DNA from 2 places in the Arthrobacter sp. SLBN-53 genome. Region 1 is predicted to be linked to the other one. Evidence: predicted binding sites of a transcription regulator. Region 1 holds the regulator's gene; the other holds the start of a gene.
The links. Region 1 encodes LexA, which represses DNA repair genes until DNA is damaged. Its sites were predicted from a motif close to TCGAACANNTGTTCGA; they were not measured.

Region 1 (3,404 bases):
GTCTCACAGAAGTTCACCGGCGGCCAGATCTCGTGGGATCGCAAGACGCGCGCCTTCACCACCACGCCACCAGAGCTGGCCGCCCAACTCGGGGCGGTACAGGTGCCCTCGGACGCGGCATCGGCCATCGCCGCGGCACGTCGGGCCGCCGGCGGCGAACTGGGGCCGCTCGGTGCCGAAGACGGGGCCCAGTATGCGATCGGCGCCGACGGCGTCGGCCAGAACTATGCCGGCGGCAAGATCTTCTACAGCCCGCAGACCGGTGCCAACGTGGTGACCGGGCAGATCCTGGCCAAGTACGAGAGTGTCGGTGGGCCGACCGGGGATCTCGGGTTCCCCACCGCCAGCGAGGCGGATGGCGGGCTGGCTCCGCAGAGCGCGGTGGTGCCCTTCGCCGCCGAGGACAAGCCGGTCATCTTCTGGACCCCCGACTTCGGTGCGGTGATCGTCCGTGGGGCCATGAATGCCGCCTGGGAGAAGTTGGGTGGCGCGACCGGCGAACTCGGCGCACCCAAGAGCGATCAGACCGACAACGGCGGCGTGATCAACCAACAGTTCAACGGTGGATCCATCTCGTGGGACAAGGCGGCCAACCGGTTCAGCACGGAGCCCGCGGGCTTGCAGTCGCAGCTGGCGGGCCTGCAGGTTCCCGGGGCTGATTCCCCGCAAGCGCCGGCCGATGGCCCGCAGGCGAACGGCGGCGGCGACAGCGGCGACAAGTGGTACACCTGGCGCTGGTGGTGGCTGCTGGGCCTCATCCCGGTGGTGGGTCTGATCGCCGTGATCGCCGTGGCGGTCTTGCGCAACCGGCGGTCCGGTGACGAGGACCGGTTCGACGACGACCTCGACGACGATCCGTATGACCGTGATGACCGTGGCTACTACGGCTATGGCCAGAACGATCACCAAGACGATTACCAAGACGATCACCAAAACGATGACCGGGCCGAGGATCGCGACAGCGGCTATGGTCCGCCGCCGCAGGATCCGTGGGCATCACTGTCGCCGGTCGGGTCAGCGGGCTCCTTCACGGTCGATCCGATCGACACCGGTGCCGGCCACGACCCCCGGGCCGGCGATGATGCGGATGCCGATGGCCTCGGCGTCGACCCGTTCGCCGATCGTGGTGCCGACACCGACCGGCCGGAAGAACTGCTGCGGTTCGACGACGACGAAGATGACGTCGACACCGCCCCGACCCGGATCGAGACGCCCACACCGCAGCCGGTTGAGTCCGTCTTCGCCGAGTCTGATTTCGCCGACTCGGATTATGCGGCGTCTGATTTCGCCGACTCGGATTATGCGGACTCGGACTTCGGTGCCCGTGTTGTCGGTGCACCGGTGCTCGAACCCGAGCCGGACCTGACCGCCCCGGAACCCGAGGTGACGGGCGGACGTCACGCTGCCGCCGGCGGGGACGATGATGACGATGACGCCGGTTGGACCTCGATGCGACTGGCGACCACCGATCGCTACCGCGCCCCGGAGGGTTACCCCATCAAGGCCGATACCAAGACCGGTCTCTACTGGGCGCCCGGTAGCCGCGGTTACCGCGATACCGAGGCCGAGATCTGGTTCTCCAGTGAGGAATTCGCGCGCGCGAACGGATTCATCCGCGCCGATTGATCAGACGCCGACCGGTCAGACGCCGACCGATCACACCTTGCGGATCACGGTGACGACCTTGCCGAGCACCACGGCGTCGTTACCGTCGATGGGTTCGAACGCCGGGTTGTGCGGCATCAGCCACACCTGACCCTTGGTCCGCTTGAAGGTCTTGACCGTGGCTTCGCCGTCGATCATGGCCGCGACGATATCGCCGTTGTCGGCGACGTTCTGCTGGCGCACGACCACCCAGTCGCCGTCGCAGATGGCCGCGTCGACCATGGATTCGCCGACCACCTTCAGCAGGAACAGCGATCCCTCGCCGACCAGCTCCTTGGGCAGCGGGAACACATCCTCCACGGCCTCCTCGGCCAGGATCGGCCCACCCGCCGCGATTCTGCCGAGCACCGGGACGAAGGTCGGTTCCGGTAGCGCATCGGAGCCCGCGACGTCGGTGGCCACGATCGGGGTGATCACCTCGTCGGCACCGCGCACGTCGACCGCGCGGGGGCGGTTGGGATCGCGCCGCAGATAGCCCTTGCGCTCCAGGGTGCGCAGCTGGTGGGCGACCGAGGACGTGGAGGTCAACCCCACCGCGTCCCCGATCTCCCGGATGCTCGGTGGGTAACCGCGGGTGGTCACCGACGAGCGGATGACCTCCAGGATGGTGCGCTGACGCTCGGTCAGGCTGGAGCGTGCCTCAGGGGTGTCGCTGCTGTCGCTCATGTCGCCGAATGTAGTCGCAGCCGCCCCGATAATCAAACATGTGTTCGAGGCGTGTCGCGGCCCGACAGGGCGTGTCTGCGGCGTCATTGCGGCGCGATCAGCCGAGCTCACTCATCGGTCACGGTCAGGGTCACCTCGATGTTGCCACGGGTGGCGTTGGAGTAGGGGCACACCCGGTGTGCGGCCTCGGCGAGCTCGGTGGCGGTGTCATGGTTCACATTGGGCAGCACGATCTCCAGCTCGACGGCAAGACCGAACGCGCCGTCCTCGGCGGCCCCCAGTGTCACCCGGGCGCCGACGGCGGAGTCGGTGACATCGGCCTTGTGTTCGCGGGCGACCAGTCGGAGTGCGGAGTGGAAGCACGCCGCGTAACCGACGGCGAACAGTTGCTCGGGATTGGTGCCGGTGCCGGAACCGCCCATCTCCTTGGGCATACTCAGTGCGACATCGACTTTCCCGTCGGAGGTGCGGCCGTGTCCGTCACGTCCCTCGCCGGTGGCCAGGGCCTCGGCGGTGTAAAGCTTCTTCATCGGTGGGTGTTCCTTTCGTCGTTTTCGGTCAGTGCGGTGAGCTGAGCTGGTCGACAAGTCCGCGGAGGGCGTCGCGTAGCGCGCCGACCTCCTCGGGTCGGGCATCGGTGGCGGCCAGCAGGCGCTGTGGAATGCAGGCGGCACGTTCTTCGAGGGCGCGCCCGGCGGGGGTGAGTGCGACCTCGACGCGACGTTCGTCGGCGGTCGCGCGGTGACGCACCACCAGGCCGGTGCTCTCCAGGCGTTTGATCAACGGTGAGAGGGTGCCGGAGTCCAGGTGCAGCCGCCGGCCCAGGTTTCCGACGGTGCTGGGGTCGTCCTCCCAGAGGGCCAGTAGGACGAGGTACTGGGGGTAGGTGATGCCCAGTTCCGCCAGGAGCGGCCGATAGGCCGCGGTCATCAGGCGCGAAGCCGAGTACAGCGCGAAGCACAGCTGTTCGTCGAGGCGTCCGGCGGTCATGACCACAACTGTAGCGGTCAATTCAATTGTGGGCAATTGAATTGAGCTGAGTTCCGTCCGCGGATTCGCGACCGTCCGCTTGT
Region 2 (3,404 bases), 4.1 Mb from region 1:
CCGGGGCGGGTGCAGCCGCGGTCGCGGTTGTGGAGCAGTAGGCGTTGGGCTTTGGTGGCCAGGCGTTTGGTGCGGCCCAGGTAGAGCGGTTCGGCGGTGTGGTGTCGGTAGACGACCAGGTAGTGGTGGGCGTGCTCGGCCAGGCGGATCAGGTCAGCCATGGGCATGAGGGTGCCGGTGCCGGTGACCGCGATGCCGGCGGCGGTTTCGAGTTCGGCCAGGGTGGTGGAGACCACGACGGTGACCGGTAGCCCGTTGTGTTGGCCGAGGCGTCCGGAGGCGATGGTGTCGCGTAGGACGGCTTTGAGGGCGTCGTGGTTGCGTTGCGCAGCGGTGCGGGTGTCGCGGCCGGCGGGCCCGGTCAGCGGTGGCAGTGCCGGTGCGGGGGACGCCGCGGTTGCGGCGGCAGCGTCAACGGCCTCGATTCGGTCGGCCAGTTCACCCAGATCGGTGGGCAGGGGCAGTTGTTCCCAGAGCGTGGACGGATCCTTGGATGGTGCAGCCGGGTCGGGCTGCACGGCAGTGTCTTTCGCATCTGGACCGACCCCGGCCTGGGAATCCGCGTCGGTCTCGGGGTTGGCCGGTGAGTGGGGGTCCTCGGGGTTGTTGATTCCGGAGCGGGCCCAGGTGTCGTTGACCGTGCCCAGGTAGGCGGCCAGTTCGGCATCGACCCAGCCGGTGATGCGGGTCAACCCGTCAGGATCCTGCGTGCCCACGGTGATGCCGCGTTTGTGGCGGGCGATATCCGGGCCCAGACCGTCCTGATTCATCAGGTAGAGCGCCCGTACCGCGGTGGCGTGCACCGTCTCGGGGCTACTCACGCGGGCGACCGGGATCAGGATCTTTTCGAGCTCCGCAGCTTTGGTGGCATCGACGTATTTGGTGGCCGTCCGCACCGCTTCGGCGATCACCGTGACGTGGCCTTCGTTGATGTCGCCGTCGGCCAAGGCCTGGGCGCACAACGGCAGCGCGGGATCGAGCAGGATCCCGGTCACGCACCGTCTGGGGGCCAGTTGTTCGGCGCGGCGCACCCGGGTTGCGGCCTCGCGGGCGGACAGGCGCATCCGGGTGATCAGGACATCGGCCCAGGATTTGGCGCCGATCTCATGTGCGGTGCTGCGCTGCATGATTGCGGCCTGGATGCGGGCATCGATGACCGCATCGGCGCGGGCGCGTTGGTCGCGTTCGGACTGCAACGCCAACAGCTCGGCGGTGTCGAACACCGAGAAGTCGGCATCCAACAGTGCTTTGACCGACGCGGCGCGATCGGAGAGGGCATGCTGCACCGACTCCCGGCTGGCCACCACATCCGATCCCATGACTCGAACATACGTGCGACCACCGACATAACACGCCACGATGTGACACCAGAGACAGACGAGACCAAAGAAAAATCTGAGATCAAGCAGCTCGACCAAAGGTGCTGCCGGAGGCCGTCTGTCCGACATCCCCATCGAACTCGGCCGCCCCGGATCGGCCGCCGTCTACTGTTCGAGCCGACACCGATGCCACCGAAAGGCCTGAGGATGACTGATACCGATCTGGTCGAGCACGCCGCCGCGGCCGGAGCCGCCGTGGAGCAGGCGGTCGCCGTGTTCATGCTGCACCCGCAGACCTACGCCGAGAGCATCGCGGCGGGTTACCAGAATCCGCTCGCCGGGTATGTCGCCGGGCGCGGCGGCGTGCTCGGAGAGGCCACCGGCGCCACCGTCGCGGCGGTGTTCGCCGTCTTCGAGCCCACCGGCCTTGCCGCCCTGTGGGAACAGGGCATCGCCGTCCGCGGCGCCGCCACCGCGGCGCAGGTGTACTGGGAACAGGCCGCGGAGTTCGGCCGCCGGTACCTGGCTGCGGCAGACGGGCTCGACCGTGTCGCCGAGCTGGGGGAGCGGCTGATCGCCGCCGCGCCGACCGCCTCGGTCCCGCTGTTCGCCGGCTGGAAGGTCATGCCGCTGGCCGAGGACGCACCAGCGCGGGCCCTACAGGTCATGTTCGTGCTGCGTGAATTGCGGGCCGGTCTGCACTTCAACGCCCTCAGCCTGTCCGGGATCAGCCCCATCGAGGCGCACATGCTGAACAAGGGGCCGCGGTATGCGGCAATGTTCGGCTGGCCCGAACCGTTCGCCGACGGTGCGGACAAAAAGGACCGTTATGCCGAGGTCGAGAACGTGACCGATCGACGCATGGCCGAACTCGTCGGCACCGCATGGGAATCGGCGGAGGCTGCCGAGTTCGCCGGGCTGACCGCGGCCGCACTGACCACGCTCAAGCAGACCGTGCCGCGGTGACAGTTTTCGGCTGGCTAACCTGACGTATGCCCGCGGACATCGCGATCCAGTTCTTTCTGCAACTTGCCGTCATCCTGGCTGCCTGCCGGCTGGCCGGCATCGTTGCCGGACGCGTCGGGCAGCCGCCCGTCGTCGGTGAGATGATTGCCGGGGTGGTCCTCGGGCCGTCGCTGCTCGGCCGCATCGCCCCCGACCTGCAGGCCGGTCTGTTCCCGTCGGGGACGTCCAACATCGTGCTGTACACCACCGCGCAGGTCGGCCTGGTGCTCTACATGTTCGTCATCGGCATGAATTTCGACGTCGAACACGTCCGGCAGCGGGCCGGCACCGCCGCCGCGGTCTCGGCCACCGGGACCTTCGCGCCGCTGATCATCGGCGCGCTCGCGGCGATCCCGTTGCTCGGCGGCGGTGAGTTCTTCGGCGAAGGCGTCAACCTCGGCATGGCGATGATGTTCCTCGGCGCGTCGATCGCCATCACCGCATTCCCCATGCTCGCCCGAATCATCTTCGAAAAGGGTTTGACCGGCACCTCTTTGGGCACGCTCGCGCTGGCGTGCGGTGCCACCTCGGATGCCATTTCCTGGTGCATCCTTGCCGTCGTGCTGGCCGTCTACAAGAACAGCCCGATGCTCGCCGTCCTCGCCATCGGCGGTGGCGTGCTCTACACCGTGGTGGTGCTGACCATCGGTAAGCGCGCCCTGGCACCGATGGGAGCCAAGGCCGAGCAGCAGCAGGCCATCAGCGGATCGATGCTCAGCACGGTCCTGATCCTGCTGACGGCATGCGCCTGGTTCACCGACACCATCGGCATCTACGCGATCTTCGGCGCATTCATCCTGGGCATCGCGATGCCGTCGGGTTATTTCGCCGGCCAGCTCACCGACAAGATCGAACCCCTGACCACCAAGTTGCTGCTGCCGTTGTTCTTCGTCTACTCCGGGCTCAACACGCAGATCGGCCTGGTCAACACCCCCCGGCTGTGGGCCATCACAGCGGGACTGCTGATCGTCGCCATCGTGGGCAAGGGCGTCGCGTGCGCGGTCGCGGCCCGGATCAGTCGCGTGCCGATGCGTGAATCGGTGGCCCTCGGCGCCCTGATGAATGCCCGCGGGCTGATCG

Region 2: the regulator LexA is predicted to act here: its motif matches at 1,323-1,338, upstream of FBY28_RS25950 (HNH endonuclease signature motif containing protein).

What each region holds. Positions count from the first base shown of each region.
Region 1 covers NZ_VFNN01000001.1:4,900,685-4,904,088, forward strand. The annotation lists gene FBY28_RS23540 (LGFP repeat-containing protein) at 1-1,626, shown strand, start outside; gene lexA (transcriptional repressor LexA) at 1,657-2,331, opposite strand; gene FBY28_RS23550 (organic hydroperoxide resistance protein) at 2,439-2,861, opposite strand; gene FBY28_RS23555 (MarR family winged helix-turn-helix transcriptional regulator) at 2,890-3,321, opposite strand.
Region 2 covers NZ_VFNN01000001.1:770,228-773,631, reverse strand. The annotation lists gene FBY28_RS25950 (HNH endonuclease signature motif containing protein) at 1-1,319, opposite strand, end outside; gene FBY28_RS03710 (SCO6745 family protein) at 1,527-2,285, shown strand; gene FBY28_RS03705 (cation:proton antiporter) at 2,312-3,404, shown strand, end outside.